2 regions of the Halanaerobium sehlinense genome follow, and region 1 is predicted to be linked to the other one. Evidence: riboswitches for the same ligand, from Rfam matches in the RefSeq annotation. Region 1 holds a riboswitch; the other holds the start of a gene.
What was found. Region 1 has a riboswitch for S-adenosylmethionine ahead of ACZ446_RS04340 (MetQ/NlpA family ABC transporter substrate-binding protein). Riboswitches for the same ligand answer to the same signal wherever they lie in the genome.
Positions count from the first base shown of each region.

Region 1 (3,561 bases):
CCGTGGGTTTATTAACTAACCTACGGTTTTTTTGCATTTAGACTAAAAAATTAGAAAGAATTTGTTTAAAATTAATTTAAAAAATAAATTATAAAGGAGAATAAAAATTACAGAATTAGAATTGTTAATTGATTTTCATAAAGAAGCAAAAAGACAGGGGCCAGGCAGTACTGCTGACACTTTAAAGGCCTTAGATTTAATAGAAATTAGTAAGAATAAAAAGCTTAAGCTTGCAGATATTGGCTGTGGTTCTGGTGCTCAAACAATAACTCTTGCAGAAAATATTGATGGCCGGATAACGGCAGTTGATTTATTTCCAGAATTTTTGAGAAAGCTTGAAGTAAAAGCAGAAGTAAAAGGACTAAAAAATAAAATTAAAACACTGGAAAAATCGATGGATAACTTAGATTTTGAGCAAGAAGAACTAGATATTATTTGGTCTGAAGGAGCAATTTACATTATGGGTTTTGAAGCAGGAATAAAAAACTGGAAAAAGTTTTTAAAACCTGGCGGTTATTTGGCAGTAAGTGAAATTACGTGGTTGACTGATAAAAGACCAGAAAAAATTGAAAAATACTGGAATAGTGAATATCCAGAAATTGATACAGCTTCAAATAAGTTTAAAGTTTTAGAGAAGAATGGATTCACACCGGCAGGATACTTTTATCTGCCCCAATCCAGCTGGCTTGAAAATTACTATAAGCCAATTGAAGCTCGTTTTAGTGACTTCTTAAAAAGGCATGATCATTCGGAAGCTGCAAAGAAAATTGTAGAAAATGAAAAAAAAGAAATTCAGATATATAAAAAATACAAAGAATATTTAAGTTATGGATTTTATATAGCCAAAAAAACAGCTGAAAATTAACTCAGCTGAAAAGGGAGGAATTCAAATTGAATTTGATAGATTTAGGTTGGAATCAGTTTTTTGTAGATAAATTAGCTCAAATGGAGGCTGAAGAAAGATTTCAGGTTGCAAGAGCTGCCGTTGAATATAAAGGAATGTATAAGTTGTATTTAGAAAAAGGAGAAGTTTTAGCTGAGATTACAGGTAAGATGCGTTATAATAATCAGTTTCCGGCAGTTGGAGACTGGGTATTAGTTGACCTTCAGGATAATGAAAACAGAGCTATTATTCATAAAATACTGCCCAGAAAAAGCAAGTTTTCACGCAAAGCAGCCGGGGCTGAGACTAAAGAACAGATAGTAGCTGCCAACATTGACACAGTCTTTATAGTAACATCTTTGAATCAGGATTTTAATTTAAGAAGGTTGGAAAGATATCTCACAATTGCCTGGGATAGTGGTTCTAAACCTGTAATCGTTTTGAGTAAAGCTGATTTAGCTGATGATGCTGGAGCAAAAAAATCTGAAGTTGAAACAGTGGCATTTGGGGTTCCAATTCATATAGTTAGTGCTTTAACTGGTAAAGGATTGGATGAGCTTAAACAATATTTAAACAGAGGAGAAACTGCTGCTTTTCTGGGATCTTCTGGAGTTGGGAAATCTACAATAATTAATCAGCTGGTGGGACAGGAAAAGATGGAAGTCAATCAAATTAGGGAAAGTGATGGTAGAGGGAAGCATACTACCACTCACCGAGAATTAATAGTTTTAGACAATGGTGGTATTGTTATTGATACTCCTGGGATGAGAGAAATTCAACTCTGGGATGAAAGTAATGGAATTGATGCAAGTTTCGAAGATATTAAAAAAATAGCAAAAAACTGTAAATTTAATGACTGTCAGCATGATTCAGAACCTGGTTGTGCTGTAAAAAAAGCTATTAAAGAGGGGAATTTAGCTGAAGCAAGACTCGAAAATTATAGAAAATTGGAAAAAGAATTGCTTTATTTAGAAAGAAAAAGAAAATTTGGCGCTGAATATGCAAATAAGTTAAAATATAAAGAATTAATGGGGTTATAGAATTTGACAAAATATAATTTAGATGATATTCTCTATAATCAAATAATAATAAAAATTAAAATTTAATAATTCATCAAGAGTGGTGGAGGGACTGGCCCTTTGAAACCCGGCAACCTACCAGTATGGTAAGGTGCTAAATCCTGCATTTCAAAGAAATGACAGATGAGAGGAATTTATAAAACCCTCTCAGGAGGGTTTATTTTTTTACCACTCTTTCAGTTTTATTAGGAGTGGCTTTTTTATTTTAAGCAAATATTTATTGGGAGGTGTATTAGAGAAAATACGGTTGACAAAATTAGAAATAATAAATTTATTAATATTAAAAAAGTAGAGGAGAATCTAAATTATGAAAAAATCATTTAAATCAATCTTAATCAGTAGTGGAGTAGTTTTAGCAGCAGTTTTGTATTTATTAATTGCAGCAAATACAGTAATAGCAGCAGATCAAGTTTTAAAAGTTGGTGCAACAGCAGGCCCTTTTGCTCAGATACTAGAGGCTGTGCAGCCGATTTTGGCAGAAGAAGATGTAGAGCTTGAAATTGTTGAGTTTACAGACTATGTAACACCTAATTTAGCATTAGCAGATGGTAGTTTAGATGCTAATACTTTTCAGCATATACCATATTTTGAAAGATTTAAATCTGACCGCAATTTAGACTTAGTATCAATTGCAAAAACAATTGTAATTCCCATTGCTATTTATTCTGATAAATATGAATCATTAAATGAAATTCCTGAGAACTCAACTATAGCTATTCCAAATGATCCAACAAATGGCGGCAGGGCCTTACTATTATTTGAAAAAGCTGGTTTAATAGAGTTAGATGATTCAGCAGGTATCAATGCCACCATTTTAGACATCGAATCTAATCCACTTGATTTAAAGTTTCACGAGGTTGAGGCAGCCCAAACAGCTAGAGTTATACCAGATGTAGCCGCTGCAGCTGTTAATTCAAATTATGCTCTTGATCTTGGAATGAATCCGAAAGAGGATTCTATCTATATTGAAGATGGTGACTCCCCTTATGTTTGTATAGTGGCAGTAAGGCCGGAAGACGAAGATAATCCTATAATTAAGAAATTTGTAGAAGCCTATCAATCTGAAAAAATACGAACTTTCATTAATGAAGAATTTGACGGAGCAGTTATCCCAGCATTTTAACAGCCTCGAAAATATTAAATATGAAGGAGTTATATTATGCCAGAATTAAATAAAAAAATAAACAATTTTAGTGATTCAGTTATTAGAAGAATGACCAGAATTTCAAATAAGTATGATGCAGTTAATTTATCTCAGGGTTTTCCAGATTTTGACCCACCAGAAGAGTTGAAAGATGCTTTAAAAGAAACTGCAGCTGGTAGTATACACCAGTATGCAGTTACCTGGGGTGCTTCTAATTTCCGCAAAGCTCTAGCTGAAAAACAGTCAAAATTTATGGGTTTTGAAATTGATCCTGAAAAGGAAATTGTTGTAACCTGCGGCAGCACTGAAGCGATGATGGCCGCAATGATGACAGTCTGTACACCTGGAGATAAAGTAGCAGTCTTTTCTCCATTTTACGAAAATTACGCTGCTGATGCAATTTTATCAGGAGCAGAACCTATTTATGTCAATCTTAACCCGCCAGAGTTCAATTT
Region 1 is NZ_AP042442.1:889,552-893,112, forward strand. Features, by position in the region: gene ACZ446_RS04330 (class I SAM-dependent methyltransferase) at 107-865, shown strand; gene rsgA (ribosome small subunit-dependent GTPase A) at 892-1,923, shown strand; SAM riboswitch class I at 1,991-2,092, shown strand; gene ACZ446_RS04340 (MetQ/NlpA family ABC transporter substrate-binding protein) at 2,270-3,085, shown strand; gene ACZ446_RS04345 (pyridoxal phosphate-dependent aminotransferase) at 3,122-3,561, shown strand, end outside.

Region 2 (3,561 bases), 150 kb from region 1:
CTTAATTATTAAAAACAGATAATATAAGATTCCCTTAAATCTATTAGCAAAATTTTTTGCTGTAAAATTGACTATAAAAGAAGGTTTTAAAGAAGTATTATTTAATATATAATATATAAAGCCTTATAATTTAGGTGGTTAAAGGAGAGTAATTTATGAAGTTAGATCTTAATTTAAATATTGAACAAAAGCAGGAGTTGGTAATGACAACTCAGCTGCAGATGTCTATTGAAATTCTTCAATATAGTGCTTTAGAACTAAAAGACTATATCGAAGATGAAATGAAAGAAAATCCTTTGCTTGAGATGATGGAATCACAGAGGGACATGAATTATAGGGAATCAAGTTTTAATTCTGTTCAAAAAAAGGATATAGAATACGAAAACTTTGTTGCTTACCAGCCTGATTTTTGCGAACATTTAGAAAATCAGCTTTTTGAAGTTCTCAATGATGAAGAGATTGAACTTGGAAAATTTATTGTAGGTAGTTTAAATGAATCTGGTGAGCTAACTACAGATTTCGAAATGATTGCTGAAATTTTTTCTGACGAAGGTTTTGATAAAGAAGCAGTAGAAGAAGTTTATCAAAGGATTCAAAAACTCGATATTAACTATGACAGCAGTTTTGCATCCTGTAAAGCAGAATATATTGATCCTGATTTAATTATAAAAAAAGAAGATGGGGAATTTTATATTGAAGAAAAAAATACTGCCTATCCTACTGTTACCATCAGTTCTTATTATTATAATTTATTAAAAAACCAGGATGACGCTATGATCAGCGATTATTTAAAGGAAAAATATCAGGCTGCTGTTTGGCTGATTAAAAGTATTGAACAGAGGAAACATACAATTAGAAAAATCACTCAAGCAATTTTGAAAAAGCAGATGGATTTTTTTGAAAATGGTTTAAAAAATCTAAAGGTTTTGACAATGGAAGAAGTTGCAGAAGAAATTGAAATGCACGAATCAACTGTCAGTAGAGCTACAACAGCAAAGTATCTTCAGACTCCTCATGGAGTTTTTAGTCTTAAATTCTTCTTCAACAGCGGTATTGATGGGGTTTCTTCAGTCAGTATTAAAGCAATGCTGAGTGAAGAGATTGAATCTGAAGACAGAGCACATCCACTTAGTGACAACAAATTAGCAGAAATATTTGCTCAGAAATATGGTTTAGATATTTCTAGAAGAACTGTTGCAAAATATAGAAAATCTCTGGGGATTAAAAGTTCAAGGCAGCGGAAAAAGAAATAAATAGTTTTTTACTGAATCATATGATTTTTAGCTTTAATTAAAAAAATATTTTCTTGACAGGATTACTAATCTATGTTAGAGTTATAAAAAACAATAAAACTTATCAAGAGAGGTGGAGGGACTGGCCCTTTGAAGCCCAGCAACCAGCAGTTGATTCTGCCCGGTGCTAATTCCAGCAGGAAGATTTCTGAGAGATAAGGAGCAAAACAGATTACCCACTCCTATATTTACTTAGGAAGTGGGATTTTTTTATTTATTCCCATTTTATTCTTTTTGAGTATTAGAGAAGGAAAAAAAGACTTTAGTATTAATTAAATTAAAATTTGAGCAGCGAAAATTAGAGGAGGAAATTAAATGAAATTTAAATTTGAGACTTTAGCACTACATGCAGGTTATGAGGCAGAGAAGAACAGAAAAGCAGCAGCAGTTCCAATTTATCAAACTACTTCTTATTTATTTGACAGTACAGAACATGCGGCAGATTTATTTGCTTTAAAAGCAGAAGGTGATATTTACACTAGAATTCAAAATCCAAGTAATACAGTTTTAGAAAAGAGAGTAGCAGAACTTGAGGGTGGAGTTGGAGCCTTAGCTGTTTCTTCAGGCCAGGCAGCAGAGGTAATTGCACTATTAACTATCTGTAATAATGGAGATCACATTGTAAGCGGCAGCTCTATTTATGGAGGAACCCATAATTTATTTAAACATCGTTTCAAAAAGTTGGGAATAGATGTTAGTTTTGTCGATTCTGAAAACCCAGAGACTTTTAAAAATGCAATAAATGAGAGAACAAAAGCTCTTTATATTGAGACAATTGGTAATCCATCTCTAGCTGTGCCTGATTTTAAAAGACTGGCAGAAATAGCCCATCAGGCAGGAATCCCTTTAATTGTTGATAACACTTTTGCTTCCCCCTATATTTGTAAGCCCTTTGAATTTGGAGCAGATATAGTTATCCATTCGACAACAAAATATATTTCAGGACATGGTAATTCGATTGGGGGAATTATTGTTGACAGCGGCAATTTTGACTGGGATACTGGCAGATTTCCTGAGTTAATTGAACCAGACCCAAGCTATCATGGAGTCAAATTTCAGGAAGAGTTTGGCAGCGCTGCTTTTATTACAAAGGCCAGAGTTCAGCTTTTAAGAGATTTAGGAAGTTCTCCCAGTCCATTTAACTCGTTTTTAACCATTACGGGTTTAGAAACACTCGCATTAAGGATGAAACAGCATTCCCAAAATGCCCAGGCTGTTGCTGAATTTTTGGAGGCTGATCCGCGGGTGAAATGGGTAAATTATCCGGGCTTAAAAAGTCATAAATCACATCAAAATGCAAAAAAATATCTTAATAATGGTTATGGAGGTATGATTGCTTTTGGTGTTGAAGGAGGCAAAAAGGTAGCTGAGAAATTCATTAATCAGCTGGAACTAATTTTACATCTGGCTAATGTTGGAGATACTAAATCTTTAGCTATTCATCCAGCAAGTACAACTCATCAGCAGCTGAGTGAAGAAGACTTAATTAAGACAGGAATTTCACCTGAATTGATCAGGCTTTCAATTGGAATTGAAAATGTTGATGATATTATAAAAGACTTAGATCAGGCATTAAGTGCTGCCCAGGCATAGAATGGAGTGATAGAAATGCCAATTAAAATTCAAAATGATTTACCAGCAGTTGAAACACTGGAAAATGAAAATATATTTGTAATGAAAGAATCTAGAGCAACTCACCAGGATATAAGATCTTTAAAAATCCTAATTTTAAATTTAATGCCTACTAAAATTAAGACTGAAACACAAATTTTGCGTTTGATTTCGAATACCCCTTTACAGGTAGATGTTGATCTGATGCATCCGGCAACTCATAATTCGAAAAATACAGCAGAGGAGCATCTGATCAAGTTTTATAATACTTTTGACGAGATTAAAACTAATAAATATGATGGTATGATAATTACCGGAGCTCCCGTTGAGACTTTAGAATTTGAAGAAGTCGACTACTGGGAGGAGCTGCAGGAGATTATGGATTGGAGTCTGCACAATGTTTACTCTACCTTCCATATTTGCTGGGGGAGTCAGGCAGCCTTATATCATCACTATGGTATAAAAAAATATCCACTATCTGAAAAAATGTTCGGTATTTTTGACCATTATAAAAACAAAAAACATGTAAAATTAATGAGGGGGTTTGATGATGTTTTTTATGTCCCTCATTCCAGGCATACTGAAATAAGGAAAGAAGATATAGAAAAGGTTGAAGAAGTAAATATTTTATCAGAGTCAAAAGAAGCGGGTATATATT
Region 2 is NZ_AP042442.1:1,037,628-1,041,188, forward strand. Features, by position in the region: gene ACZ446_RS05025 (RNA polymerase factor sigma-54) at 156-1,253, shown strand; SAM riboswitch class I at 1,351-1,454, shown strand; gene ACZ446_RS05030 (O-acetylhomoserine aminocarboxypropyltransferase/cysteine synthase family protein) at 1,608-2,885, shown strand; gene metA (homoserine O-acetyltransferase MetA) at 2,901-3,561, shown strand, end outside.
Region 2: it holds a riboswitch for S-adenosylmethionine, as region 1 does, so the genes downstream of both, ACZ446_RS05030 (O-acetylhomoserine aminocarboxypropyltransferase/cysteine synthase family protein) here and ACZ446_RS04340 (MetQ/NlpA family ABC transporter substrate-binding protein) in region 1, are expected to answer to the same signal.